2 regions of the Streptomyces sp. NPDC006235 genome follow, and region 1 is predicted to be linked to the other one. Evidence: predicted binding sites of a transcription regulator. Region 1 holds the regulator's gene; the other holds the start of a gene.
What was found. The regulator HrcA, encoded in region 1, represses chaperone genes, less so after heat shock. The targets are predictions, from matches to a motif close to TTNGCACTCNGNNNNNCNGAGTGCNAA.
Positions count from the first base shown of each region.

Region 2: the regulator HrcA is predicted to act here: its motif matches at 3,380-3,406, upstream of groES (co-chaperone GroES).

Region 1 covers NZ_JBEXSR010000006.1:302,417-309,479, reverse strand. Annotated here, with positions in the region: gene dnaJ (molecular chaperone DnaJ) at 165-1,301, opposite strand; gene hrcA (heat-inducible transcriptional repressor HrcA) at 1,301-2,317, opposite strand; gene ABZ192_RS10640 (MBL fold metallo-hydrolase) at 2,488-3,219, shown strand; gene ABZ192_RS10635 (DUF3097 domain-containing protein) at 3,251-4,057, shown strand; gene hemW (radical SAM family heme chaperone HemW) at 4,192-5,424, opposite strand; gene ABZ192_RS10625 (SpoIIE family protein phosphatase) at 5,452-7,063, opposite strand, start outside.
Region 2 covers NZ_JBEXSR010000011.1:114,280-121,342, reverse strand. Annotated here, with positions in the region: gene ABZ192_RS16045 (RNA polymerase sigma factor) at 1-376, shown strand, start outside; gene ABZ192_RS16040 (methyltransferase domain-containing protein) at 380-1,543, opposite strand; gene ABZ192_RS16035 (polysaccharide deacetylase family protein) at 1,684-2,607, shown strand; gene ABZ192_RS16030 (polysaccharide deacetylase family protein) at 2,604-3,350, shown strand; gene groES (co-chaperone GroES) at 3,553-3,861, shown strand; gene groL (chaperonin GroEL) at 3,978-5,603, shown strand; gene ABZ192_RS16015 (ester cyclase) at 5,695-6,402, opposite strand; gene ABZ192_RS16010 (hypothetical protein) at 6,498-7,063, shown strand, end outside.

The DNA.
Region 1 (7,063 bases):
TGGCATAGACCAGAGGAAAAGCCACCTGCCGACCCTCGGGGAAGCCCCTGTCACCGCCCGTTGAACGCGTCCTTCAGCCGAGAGAACACCCCCTGCTGCCCCGGCTGACTGTGCCTGCCCGGGGCCCGACCCCCGGACCCCCAGCAGAGGCCGGACCGCCGGCGTCACCGGCCGTTGAACGCATCCTTCAACCGCGAGAACAACCCCTGCTGCCCCGGCTGGAACTGCCCCTGAGGCCGTTCCTCGCCGCGCAGCTTGGCCAGCTCGCGGAGCAGGCGCTCCTGCTCGACGTCCAGCTTGCTCGGGGTCTGGACCTCGACGTGGACGATGAGGTCGCCGCGTCCGCCGCCGCGCAGGTGCGTGACACCGCGGCCGTGCAGCGGGATCGACTGGCCGGACTGGGTGCCCGGGCGGATGTCGACCTCCTCCAGGCCGTCCAGCGTCTCCAGCGGCACCTTCGTGCCGAGGGCGGCCGCCGTCATCGGGAGCGTGACCGTGCAGTGCAGGTCGTCGCCGCGCCGCTGGAACTGCGAGTGCGGCAGTTCGTGGATCTCGACGTACAGGTCGCCCGCGGGACCGCCGCCGGGCCCGACCTCGCCCTCACCGGCGAGCTGGATGCGCGTGCCGTTGTCGACACCGGCGGGGATCTTCACCGTCAGCGTGCGACGGGAGCGGACGCGGCCGTCGCCGGCGCACTCCGGGCAGGGGGTCGGGACGACCGTGCCGAAGCCCTGGCACTGCGGGCAGGGCCGCGAGGTCATGACCTGGCCGAGGAAGGACCGCGTGACCTGGGACACCTCACCGCGACCGCGGCACATGTCACACGTCTGGGCGGAGGTCCCCGGCGCCGCGCCCTCACCACTGCAGGTGTTGCAGACGACCGCCGTGTCGACCTGGATGTCCTTCGTCGTGCCGAAGGCAGCCTCGTCGAGCTCGATCTCGATGCGGATCATGGCGTCCTGGCCGCGGCGGGTGCGCGAGCGCGGTCCGCGCTGCGACGCCGTGCCGAAGAACGCGTCCATGATGTCGGAGAAGTTCCCGAAGCCGCCGGCCCCGAAGCCGCCCGCGCCGCCGCCTCCGGCCTGCGAGAGCGGGTCGCCGCCGAGGTCGTAGACCTGCTTCTTCTGCGGGTCCGACAGCACCTCGTAGGCGGCGTTGATCTCCTTGAACCGCTCCTGGGTCTTCGGATCGGGGTTGACGTCCGGGTGCAGCTCGCGCGCGAGCCGCCGGAAGGCCTTCTTGATCTCTTCCTGCGACGCGTCGCGGCGCACGCCGAGTACGGCGTAGTAGTCCGTGGCCACTACGACTCCGCCAGGATCTGTCCGACGTACCGTGCCACTGCGCGTACCGCTCCCATCGTTCCCGGGTAGTCCATGCGGGTCGGTCCGACCACGCCGAGCTTGGCGACAGCCTCGCCGCCCGAACCGTAGCCGACCGACACGACGGACGTGGAGTTGAGTCCTTCGTGGGCGTTCTCATGACCGATCCGTACGGTCACGCCCGGATCCTGCGCCTCGCCGAGCAGCTTGAGGAGCACCACCTGCTCCTCCAGCGCCTCCAGCACCGGCCGGATCGTGAGGGGAAAGTCATGCCCGAAGCGGGTCAGGTTGGCGGTGCCGCCGATCATCAGCCGCTCCTCGTTCTCCTCGACGAGCGTCTCCAGAAGTGTGGAGAGCACCGTGGAGACCGTACCCCGGTCCTCGTGCTCGAACGCCTCCGGCAGATCCTCCACCAGACTCGGCACATCCGTGAAACGGCGGTTCGCCACCCGGCTGTTGAGCCGCGCCCGCAGATCCGCGAGCGAGGCCTCGCCGAAGGGCGCCGGGCAGTCGACCACGCGCTGCTCGACCCGCCCGGTGTCCGTGATCAGCACGAGCATCAGCCGCGCGGGCGCGAGAGCGAGCAGCTCCACGTGCCGCACGGTCGAGCGGGTCAGCGACGGGTACTGCACGACGGCGACCTGGCGTGTGAGCTGGGCCAGCAGCCGTACCGTACGCGCCACGACGTCGTCGAGGTCGACGGCGCCCTCGAGGAAGTTCTGGATCGCGCGCCGCTCGGGCGCGGTCATCGGCTTGACGCCGGCCAGCTTGTCCACGAACAGCCGGTAGCCCTTGTCGGTGGGGATGCGCCCGGCGCTGGTGTGCGGCTGGGCGATGTACCCCTCGTCCTCCAGGGCCGCCATGTCGTTGCGGACCGTGGCCGGCGAGACGCCGAGGTTGTGCCGCTCGGTGAGGGCCTTGGAGCCGACCGGCTCCTCGGTGCCGACGTAGTCCTGGACGATGGCGCGCAGCACCTGAAGCCTGCGTTCACTGAGCATTCGCGCGCACCTCCAGAAGTCGTCCGCCTCGTGTCCTGCCTGTGGGCCTGGCACTCTGCGCGTGCGAGTGCCAGCATTCCCCGCCAAGTGTACGGCTGTGGGGTACACCCCCGGCAAGGCTGGTCGCGTGCTGTCGTGCCCGGGGCGGCGGTCACCGCTAGCGTCGCCGTATGACGGTGACTTGGGAAGAGCTCGGATGGGAGCGCGTGGCCGCGGGGGTGGGGCGGTGCCGGCTCCCGGTGTGGGACTGCACGGTGGGGCTGGTCGCCGGTGAGGGCGCGGTCCTCATGATCGACGCGGGGTCGAGCCCGGCCGAGGGCGCGCGGTTGCGCGAGCAGGCGCGGTCGCTCACCGGTCACCGTGTGACGCATCTCGCGCTGACCCACCCCCACTTCGACCATGTCTTCGGGGTGGCGGAGTTCACGGACGCGGAGGTGTTCGGCGCGGTGGGCGTGGACGCGGTGCTGACGCGCCTGCGGGACCGCGAGGAGCTGCGCGCGGACGCGGTGCGTCACGGCCTGGCGCAGACCACCGCGCGGGAGGCGGCGGACCGGCTGGTCGCGCCCCCCCACCTGGTCTCCGGCGAGTGGACCCTCGACCTGGGCGGCGGACGCCAGGTGCTGCTGGCCAACGTGGGCCCCGGGCACACCGCACACGACCTGGCGGTGCTGGTGCCGGGGGATCCGGAGGTGGTGTTCTGCGGCGACCTGGTCGAGGAGTCCGGCGAGCCGCAGGCGGGCCCCGACGCCGTGCCGTCGCACTGGCCGGCCGCCCTGGACCGGCTGCTCGACCTGGGCGGCGAGGACGCGCTGTACGTGCCCGGTCACGGAGCGGTGGTGGACGCGGCGTTCGTCCGTGCCCAGCGTGACGCGCTGGCCGCCGGTTTCGGCGTGTCTCCGTGACCACCCACCGGCTTCTCCTATCGTCATCAGAATGCGCCAGTACTCGCCCGATCTGACTCCGCCGTGGAAGAAGCCGCAGCAGCCGGTGCCCGAGGTTCCGGCGGAGCCGGGTCTGGTCGTCGAGGAGGCCGGGACCGGCTTCTGCGGTGCGGTGATCCGCTGCGAGGCGGGCACGGTGACACTGGAGGACCGCTTCGGCAAGCACCGGGTGTTCCCCATGGAGCCGCGCGGCTTCCTCCTGGAGGGCAGGGTCGTGACCCTGGTCCGCCCCGCGCCCGCCGGCCCCGCACGCCCCACCCGCACGGCCTCCGGTTCGGTCGCCGTCCCCGGTGCCCGCGCACGCGTGGCCCGCGCCGGGCGCATCTACGTCGAGGGCCGGCACGACGCCGAGCTGGTCGAGCGGGTCTGGGGCGACGACCTGCGCATCGAGGGCGTGGTCGTGGAGTACCTGGAGGGCGTCGACGACCTGCCGTCGATCGTCGCCGACTTCGCCCCCGGCCCGGACGCGCGGCTGGGCGTGCTGGTGGACCACCTGGTGCCGGGCTCGAAGGAGTGGCGCATCGCGCAGTCGGTGACGAGCGACCACGCCCTGGTCGTCGGCCACCCCTACATCGACATCTGGGAGGCGGTGAAACCGTCGTCCCTGGGCATCGAGGCGTGGCCCCGGGTCCCGCGCGGCCAGGACTGGAAGACGGGCGTGTGCAGGGCGCTGGGCTGGCCGGACAACACGGGAGCGGCCTGGCAGCGCATCCTGTCGGCCGTACGGTCGTACAAGGACCTGGAACCGGAACTCCTGGGCCGAGTGGAAGAACTGATCGACTTCGTAACGGCTCCCTAGCTGCGGGCAATCGTGCCTCCCCCAGTGCCTTAAAGGCCTGGGAGGTGTCCCCGGGCGGCACGGGTGGGCGCAGCGGCACCCCGCTCCGCCGGGCTGCGCAACGCCCCGCACCCCAGCCCCAACGCGGCAGCACCTCAGTCCACCAGGTCGCGCACCACGCCGTCCGCCAGCAACCGCCCCCGCAGAGTGAGCACAGCCCGCCCTGACTCGTACGGTCCCTCCTCCAGAAGCCCGTCCGACAACGCCCGCCGCGACGCCGCAAGCCCCTCCTCCCGCAGCAACGACAACGGCACACCGTCCCGCAACCGCAACTCCAGCAGAATCCGCTCGACCCGCCGGTCCTCCCCCGACAGCACCTCACGCCCGGCCCCGGGCGACCGCCCCGCCGCCAGCGCCCCCGCATACGCCCCGGGATGCTTCACGTTCCACCACCGCACCCCGCCCACATGACTGTGCGCGCCCGGCCCGGCCCCCCACCAGTCGGCCCCCCGCCAGTACAACTCGTTGTGCAGGCACCGCCCGGCCTCCGAGACCGCCCAGTTCGACACCTCGTACCACTCGAAGCCCGCGCCCGAGAGAACCTCGTCCGCGATCAGGTACCGGTCGGCATGCACATCGTCGTCGGTCATCGGCACCTCGCCCCGGCGGATCCGACGCGCCAGCTGCGTCCCCTCCTCGACGATCAGGGCGTACGCGCTGACATGGTCCGGCCCGGCTCCCAGCACCGCGTCCAGCGACGCCCGCCAGTCGTCGTCGGACTCCCCCGGCGTGCCGTAGATCAGGTCGAGATTGACATGCTCGAACCCGGCCGCCCGGGCCTCCGCGACACACGCCTCGGGCCGCCCCGGCGTATGCGTCCGGTCCAGCACCTTCAGCACATGCTGCCGCGCACTCTGCATCCCGAAGGAGATCCGGTTGAAGCCCCCCTCGCGCAGGGCCTCCAGATACGCCGGATCCACCGACTCCGGGTTCGCCTCGGTCGTGACCTCGGCGTCCTCGGCCAGCCCGAACTCGTCACGGACGGCCGCGAGCATCCGCACCAGGTCACCGGCGTCCAGCAGGGTGGGCGTCCCCCCGCCCACGAACACCGTGCGAACGGGCCGCGGGTCGTCCCCGAGCACCTTCCGCGCCAGCCGGACCTCGTCGACCAGCGTCTCGGCGTAGTTGTCGCGCGAGGCCAGCACGCCACCGGTGCCGCGCAGCTCGGTCGCCGTGTAGGTGTTGAAGTCGCAGTAGCCGCAGCGGGTCGCGCAGTACGGAACGTGCAGGTAGAACCCGAGCGGACGGTCGGCGGCACCGGCGAGCGCGGACGCGGGCAGCGCGCCGTCGTCGGGGACGGGCTCACCGTCGGGGAGTGCGGAAGGCATGTCCTCCATTGTCCAGCACCCGGGCGGTCACTCCGCCTGGAGCACCAGCAGCGCCAGATCGTCCGCCGGGGGCCGCGCCCCGAACTCGTGCACCAGCCGCTTGATCCTTTCGGCTATCAGCTCCGCGTCCAGCCCCGCGCACCCGGCCAGCGCCGCCGCCAGCCCGTCCCCGTCGTCGAACTGGCGCGAGCCGGAGCGGCGCTCGGTGACGCCGTCGGTCACGCACAGCAGCGTGTCGCCGGACCGCAGCTCGAAGGTCTCACTGGCGTACGTGGCGTCCTCGACGACGCCCAGGAGCGTCTGGGGCTGCGCGGCCGTGTGGACCTCGCCGCCCGCTCCGAGCAGCAGGGGCAGCGGGTGCCCGGCGGAGGCGACGGTGCAGCGGACGCCGCCGTCGAAGGGGACGAGTTCGCCGTACAGCAGGGACAGGAAGCGCGTCTGGGGGCCGTCGCCGGGCGGGGTCGGCCGCGCGCCCGCCGCGACCAGCGCCCGGGCCGCCGCGTCCGCGGCCTCCGTCGCGTCGTCGAGCAGGAGCTGGTTGAGGCGGTCGAGGACGTCGGCGACGCGGTAGCCCTCACGGGCCAGCAGCCGCAGCCAGGGCCGGGCCAGGCCGATCACGACGGCGGCCTCGGGGCCCTTGCCCTGGACGTCCCCGACGGCGAAGCACCAGCGGCCGTCGCCCGCTGGGAACAGGTCGTAGAAGTCGCCGCTGGGCCCGCCCTTGTCGCACGGCTCGTACACGAGGGCGCTGCGCACCCCGGGGATCTCGGCCACGGCGCCGGGCAGCAGTCCGCGCTGGAGTACGGCGCTGATGGTGGCCTGGCGGGCGTACTGGCGGGCGGCGCCGATGGCGAGCGCGACCCGGCGGCTGAGGTCCTCGACCAGGCCGGTGATCTCGTCGGGGAAACCGGCGGACCCGGACCGTCCGATGACGAGGGTGCCCAGCGGGCGCCCGCCGGCGACGAGCCGGTACGCCAGGGCCGAGCCCGGCTCGCCGGGGGCGTCACCGAGCGCCTCGCCGGGCCAGGGGTAGTCGGACGGCCCGGACCCTGACGGGTCGGACGGGTGCGGTGTGTCCTTCTCCAGGGCCCGGCGCAGCTCCTCGATGCGGTTCTCGCTGCCGTGCCAGACCCGCGCCAGCCGGGGCCCACCCGCTCCGGCCCCGCCGCTCCAGCCGCCGGCGGTGGCCTCGTCCTCCAGCCACACCGCGCACCAGTCGGCCAGCCGGGGCACGATCAGCTGCCCGGCGAGCGCGGCGACCAGGTCCTCGTCGAGCTGTCCGGCGAGGAGGTCGGACGCCTCGGCGAGGAAGGACAGGGCCCCGCGGCCCAGCCAGGAGCCGTCGCGTCCGTCACGGCCGTCGCAGTCCTCGTACCGCTCCCGCCAGTCGCGCAGGTCCTGCCAGTCGCGCAGGTCGCCCGAGCCGCCGCCAGGGTCATGCGGGTGGCGTGCGTCCCTCGGTCCCCTCTCCGGGGTTTCCTGCCCGGGGGGCGGCTCCGGCGCCAGGATCTCCGCCACGCGCAGCCCGTGCGCCAGCGCGTGCTCCCCGGCGTACGCCTCGATCTGATCGCCGGCGTCACATCCCCCGGCGGGCAGCCGCGCCCACACGGTCTTCCGGCCCGTGCGGTACGTGATGCCC
Region 2 (7,063 bases), on a different contig from region 1:
GGGCCCGTACCTCCTGCAGGCCGCCATCGCCGCCTGCCACGCGCACGCCTACACCTACGAGGAGACCGACTGGCCCCGCATCGCCACGCTGTACGGCCTGCTGGCCGCCCGTACCCCGTCCCCGGTGGTGGAGTTGAACCGCGCGGTGGCCGTCTCGATGGCCGAGGGCCCGCAGGCCGCCCTGCCCCTCATCGACGCTCTGCGCGACGACCCCGCCCTGCGGGACTACCACCTGCTGCCCAGCGTCCGCGGCGACTTCCTCGCCCGCCTCGGCCGTTCGGCGGAGGCCCGGGCGGAGTTCGAACGGGCGGCTTCGCTGACGCGGAACGAGCGGGAGCGGGAGCTGCTGCTGCGGCGGGCGGCGGAGCAGTCCTGAAGGTCAGGCCGGGTGCCCGATGAGCATCGCCGGCGCCCCCGCCACCCGGGTCAGGAACACCGTCGCCGCGTGCGGCCCCTGGGGCTTGACCTTCCTGCGGAGTTCCTCCGGCTCGACCGCCGAGCCCCGCTTCTTGACCGTGAGGTTCCCGACCTCCCGCTCCCGCAGCAGCGCCTTCAGCCTCTTGACGTTGAAGGGGAGATGGTCGGTGATCTCGTAGGGGGTGGCGTACGGGGTCGGGCGCAGTTCGTCCGCGGTGACGTAGGCGATCGTCGCGTCCAGCAGCCCGCCGTCGAGCTCCTCGGCCACCTCGGCGACCAGGTGGGCCCGGATGACGGCGCCGTCGGGCTCGTACAGGTAGCGGCCGGGAGGGCGGACCTGCGGGTCGGGCAGGCCGCGGGAGAGCAGGGTTCGGGGGCCCGGCAGCAGGGTGGCCCGTACCGCCCCGGGCTCGGTGCCGAACCACAGCACCGCCTCCTTCACGTCACCGCCGTCGGAGATCCACTCGGCCTCGGCGTCCTCGGGGACCGCCTCGTGCGGGATGCCGGGGGCGACCTTCAGCGCGGCGGCGCGGGGGGCGTGGCGGGCCGCCAACACCGCCCAGGACAGCGGCGGCGAGTACGCCTCGGGGTCGAAGATCCGGCCCCGGCCGCCGCGCCTGGCCGGGTCGACGAACACGGCGTCGTAACCGGCCGTGCCCACCTGCGTGACGTCCGCCTCCCGCACCTCGATCAGGTCGGCCAGCTCCAGCGCCTCGGCGTTCGCCCGGGCCGCCGCGGCCGCCGCCGGGTCCCGGTCGACGGCCAGGACCCGGATCCCGGCCCGGGCCAGGGCGATCGCGTCACCGCCGATGCCGCAGCACAGGTCGGCGACCGAGGTCACGCCCGACTCCGCCAGCCGCCGCGCCCGGTAGGCCGCCACGCTCGCCCGGGTCGACTGCTCCACCCCGTTCGGCGTGAAGAACATCCGCCCCGCGTCCCGCGCCCCGAACTTCACCACCGCCCGCTGCCGCAGCCGCGCCTGGCCCAGCGCCGCCGACACCAGCTCGGCGGGGTGCTCACGGCGCAACCGGGTCGCGACGGCCAGCTCCCGCGCCGGATCGGTGTTCCGCACCTCGTCGAGGAGGGCGCGGCCTTCGGGGGTGAGGAGGAGGGCGAGGTCGTTCACCGGATCATTGTGGGCCACGGGGCGGTGCGGGCGGCCGTCCGGCCCGACCCGGACCGCGTGTGGGCCACTCGGTGGATGCTGCGCCGTCCGTCGCGGTGTCGGGTCCGGTCCGGGGGAGCCGGCTGCGAGGATCCCGCATCATGCGAGCAGTCGTACAAAATGACAAAAGGCGGGCGTCTGGCGGTGTGCGGATCGGCCTCGCCGTCCTCACCCTCGCCGCCATCGCCTCGGGCTGCGCGCAGGGCGACAACGGCCGGGTCACCGCGGCCGGCGGCCAGCAGCCCCTCGACGCGCCCCCGGCCCGCGCGCTCGACTCCTACGCCTCGAAACTGCGCGCCGCGCACGCCGCCCGGGTCGCCGCCGCGCAGCGCTGGGGGCTGCGGACCGTCCCGCTGACCGCCCCGCCGGCCCCCGCGAAGAAGCCGAGGATCAGGACCCGCGAGGGCTTCGCGGTGAAGGGCCACCGGAGACTGAACCTCCCGCCCGTCTTCACCACCGTCCCCACCCGGGACAAGGTCGTCTTCCTCACCATCGACGACGGCGCCGAGAAGGACCCGGCGTTCCTGCGGATGATGAGCGACCTGAAGGTCCCGTACAGCGCCTTCCTCAGCGGCTACCTGATCCGGAACGACTACGGCTACTTCGAGAAGATGCAGGACCGGGGCGTGGTCCTGAACAACCACACCCTCCGCCACCGCCTCATGCGGGGCCTGCCCTACCGCACGCAGAAGCGCGAGATCTGCGGCATGCAGCGCCTCATCGAGAAGCGCTACGGCACGCGCCCCACCCTCTTCCGCCCGCCCTACGGCAGCTACGACAGGGCGACCCTGCGCGCCGCCAAGGCCTGCGGCATCGAGTACGCCCCCCTGTGGAACGAGGAGGTCTTCGCCGACCACTGGGAGTACCGCGAGCGGGACCGGAGACTGCACCCGGGCGACATCGTCCTCACCCACTTCCGCGGCCGCGACCACTGGCAGGGCACGATGCCCGACATGATCCGCCGGTTCCTGGACAAGGTCACGGCCGAGGGGTACGCGGTGGGCCGGCTGGAGGACTACCTGTGAGGCGGCGGTCGCCGACCGCCGTGGTGTGCGCGGGCGCGATCCTGCTGGCCGGCTGCACCGCGGCCGCGGGGGAGCACACGGGTGCGGACGGCCGGGGCCGGTCCCCGGCGCACGCGTCGAGCGACGTCCGCGGGCCGGAGCGAGGCGACCGAGACGGTCTCCCGCCCGTCGTGGACCACGTCCGCACCCGCGACCGGGTGGTCTTCCTGACCTACGACGACGGCGCCGAGCGCGACCCCGGCTTCGTCGCCCTCGTCCGCGAACGGCGGCTTCCGGTCAGCATGTTCCTCACGGACAGCGTCGTGGGTCCCGGCTACGGCCACTTCGCCCGCCTGCGCGCGGTCGGCGCGTCGATCCAGAACCACACCCTCGACCACCCCGCCCTGCGCGGCCTGCCCTACGCCGGCCAGCGCGCCGAGATCTGCGGCCAGCAGCACAAGCTCCGCTCCCGCTTCGGCATCCGCCCCCGTCTCTTCCGCCCGCCCTACGGCACGTACGACACGACGACCCTGCGCGCCGCCGCCGACTGCGGCATCCGGGCGGTGGTCCTGTGGCGGGCGTCCGCGAACGCCGAGGGCGAGCTGACGTACACCAGCGGCCGCCCCGGCCTGCGGCCCGGCGACATCGTCTCTGTGCCGTCGGGCGAGACGGCCTCCCCGACCCTGACCGAACGGACGGAGCGGCTGTTGCGGGAGATCGAGAGGAGCGGGCTTCGCGTGGGGCGGCTGGAGGACTACCTGTAAAGAGCACCTGGCCGACGCGCCGCGGCGAATTAGCAGTCCGCTTGACCGAGTGCTAATCGCAGTCATAGTCTCGGCTCTGGCACTCCCCACTGGAGAGTGCCAACACAGCGACGGGCAGGTCCGGCACCCGCGACGACGGATCCACCTGGTCGCCACCTCAGACAGTTAACCCCGTGAGATCTCCGAAGGGGGAGGTCGGATCGTGACGACCACCAGCTCCAAGGTTGCCATCAAGCCGCTCGAGGACCGCATCGTGGTCCAGCCGCTCGACGCCGAGCAGACCACCGCCTCTGGCCTGGTCATCCCGGACACCGCCAAGGAGAAGCCCCAGGAGGGCGTCGTCCTGGCCGTGGGCCCGGGCCGCTTCGAGGACGGCAACCGTCTTCCGCTCGACGTCTCCGTCGGCGACGTCGTGCTCTACAGCAAGTACGGCGGCACCGAGGTGAAGTACAACGGCGAGGAGTACCTCGTCCTCTCGGCCCGTGACGTGCTCGCGATCGTCGAGAAGTAATTCACCCCAAGCACATTGCTTTGAGCTGCGCCCCTGGCCCCCCGCGATCGATAAGAAGCCGGGCGCCCGGGGCGCAGTGCCGTTAACCCTGATTCCGGAAGAGGGCTCACGCTCCCATGGCGAAGATCCTGAAGTTCGACGAGGACGCCCGTCGCGCCCTCGAGCGCGGCGTCAACAAGCTTGCCGACACGGTCAAGGTGACGATCGGCCCCAAGGGCCGCAACGTCGTCATCGACAAGAAGTTCGGCGCCCCCACCATCACCAACGACGGTGTCACGATCGCCCGCGAGGTCGAGATCGAGGACCCGTACGAGAACCTCGGTGCCCAGCTGGTCAAGGAGGTGGCGACCAAGACCAACGACATCGCGGGTGACGGTACGACCACCGCGACCGTGCTCGCCCAGGCGCTCGTGCGCGAGGGCCTGAAGAACGTCGCCGCCGGTGCCTCCCCGGCCGCCCTGAAGAAGGGCATCGACGCCGCCGTCGCCGCGATCTCCGAGGACCTGCTCGCCTCGGCCCGCCCGATCGACGAGAAGTCCGACATCGCCGCCGTCGCCGCGCTGTCCGCCCAGGACCAGCAGGTCGGCGAGCTCATCGCCGAGGCGATGGACAAGGTCGGCAAGGACGGTGTCATCACCGTCGAGGAGTCCAACACCTTCGGTCTGGAGCTGGACTTCACCGAGGGCATGGCCTTCGACAAGGGCTACCTGTCGCCGTACTTCGTGACGGACCAGGAGCGCATGGAAGCCGTCCTGGACGACCCGTACATCCTCATCACGCAGGGCAAGATCTCCGCCATCGCGGACCTCCTGCCGCTGCTGGAGAAGGTCATCCAGTCCAACTCCTCCAAGCCGCTGCTGATCATCGCCGAGGACGTCGAGGGCGAGGCCCTGTCGACCCTCGTCGTGAACAAGATCCGCGGCACCTTCAACGCCGTCGCGGTGAAGGCCCCCGGCTTCGGCGACCGCCGCAAGGCGATGCTGCAGGACCTGGCGGTCCTCACCGGCGCCACGGTCGTCTCCGAGGAGGTCGGCCTCAAGCTCGACCAGGTCGGCCTGGACGTGCTCGGCTCCGCCCGCCGCGTCACCGTCACCAAGGACGACACCACGGTCGTCGACGGCGCCGGCAACAAGGACGACGTGCAGGGCCGTGTCGCCCAGATCAAGGCCGAGATCGAGACCACCGACTCCGACTGGGACCGCGAGAAGCTCCAGGAGCGCCTCGCGAAGCTGGCCGGCGGCGTGTGCGTCATCCGTGTGGGTGCCGCCACCGAGGTCGAGCTCAAGGAGCGCAAGCACCGTCTGGAGGACGCCATCTCCGCGACCCGCGCCGCGGTCGAGGAGGGCATCGTCTCCGGTGGTGGCTCCGCTCTGGTCCACGCCGCCAAGGTCCTCGAGGGCAGCCTCGGCAAGACCGGCGACGAGGCCACCGGTGTGGCGGTCGTCCGCCGCGCGGTCGTCGAGCCGCTGCGCTGGATCGCCGAGAACGCCGGCCTGGAGGGTTACGTCATCACCTCCAAGGTCGCCGAGCTCGACAAGGGCCAGGGCTTCAACGCCGCCACCGGCGAGTACGGCGACCTGATCAAGGCCGGCGTCATCGACCCGGTCAAGGTCACCCGCTCCGCCCTGGAGAACGCCGCCTCCATCGCCTCCCTCCTGCTCACGACCGAGACCCTGGTCGTCGAGAAGAAGGAAGAGGAGGAGCCGGCCGCCGCGGGCCACGGCCACGGCCACGCCCACTGAGGCACCGACCTCTGCGAGAGGCCCCCGTTCCGCCGCGTGCGGAACGGGGGCCTCTCCCTTGTGGCGGTCCCGTCATGAGGGTGAGGTCCCCTCACAACTCCAGCGGATCCAGCGCCCCGAGCTGCTGCATCAGCCCCAGCCGGTCGTACTGCCACCAGCCCTCGGCGAGCTTCCCGTCCGGCGTGCAGCGGTGGATGGTCGTCCCGGTCATGGTGACGTCCTTCCCGGTCGGCGGAATCCCGAGGAAGTCACCCTTGTGCCTGCCCCGGAAGGTCCACCGGGTGCAGACCCGGTCGCCCTGGGCGATCTGGTCCTCGATGGTGAACGAGAAGTCGAACCCGCCCCGCCACACCTCCACCTCGCGCCGCAACGCGTCCAGCCCGATGACGTCCTGCACATTGGCCGGATCGTGGTCGTGGTAGTCCTCGATGAACACGTCGTTGAACGCGGGCGCCGCACCCTGCCCGGGCGCCAGCTCGAAGAACCTGCGCGCCGTGGCCGCGTTCAGCTGCTCGTCCCGCACCACGTCCAGGTCCGTGAACGTCGGCGCCTCGTCGCAGAGCGCCACCATGTCCTGGAAGATCCGGTCGGTCTCCGGAAGCCCGGAGTTGCGCATCGCGTCCTCGTACGACGGGAACTCCACGATCTCGACGATGTGCGAGGAGTCGGCCCGGTCCTTCGCCACGACACTGTGCGTAGCGGTCCGTTTCCCCTTGGTCTGCTCGACCCACCTGTCCATCAGCCGGTTCATCTCGTCGAGCCGGCTGGTCCTGCATTCGATGAGCTGTACGAAGGTCATGGCCTCGCCTCCGGCCCCCCTGGGTCCGGCTGAACAGTTCCATTGTCCCCACGCGAGCCGCTCGTCGCCTCCCGGCCCTTTGGCATCATGAGGCCATGCGCTGGTGGGGGAAGCGGGGGGAGCGGTCGGTGGCCGCGGGTGGGGACATCGCCCTGGCCGTCACGGGCGATCACAACCGCATCCTGCTCGTCCCGGCGGTGCGTTCGGCGTACTGGGAGCAGGTCCGCCGCATCGCCCCGCCCCGACTCGTCGACCGCGAGGAGGAGTTGGCCGACCTGTCCGCCTTCGGCACGGCCGACTCCGGCCCCGCGTACGCCTGGTGGCGCGCGGGCGCCTGGGCCGGCAAGACGGCACTGCTGTCGTGGTTCGCCCTGCACCCTCCGCAGGGCGTACGGATCGTGCCGTTCTTCATCACGGCCCGCCTGGGCGCCCAGAACGACGTCGCGGCGTACGTGGACGTCGTACTCGAACAACTGGCGGAGCTCGCCGGAGAGGCCCTGCCCGCCCACCTGACCGTGGCGACCCGCGAGGCCCACCTCCTGTACCTGTACGGCGCCGCCGCCCGCGCCTGCGCCGAGCGCGGACAGCGCCTGGTCCTCCTGGTCGACGGCCTGGACGAGGACCGCGGCGTCACGACCGGCCCGGACGCCCACAGCATCGC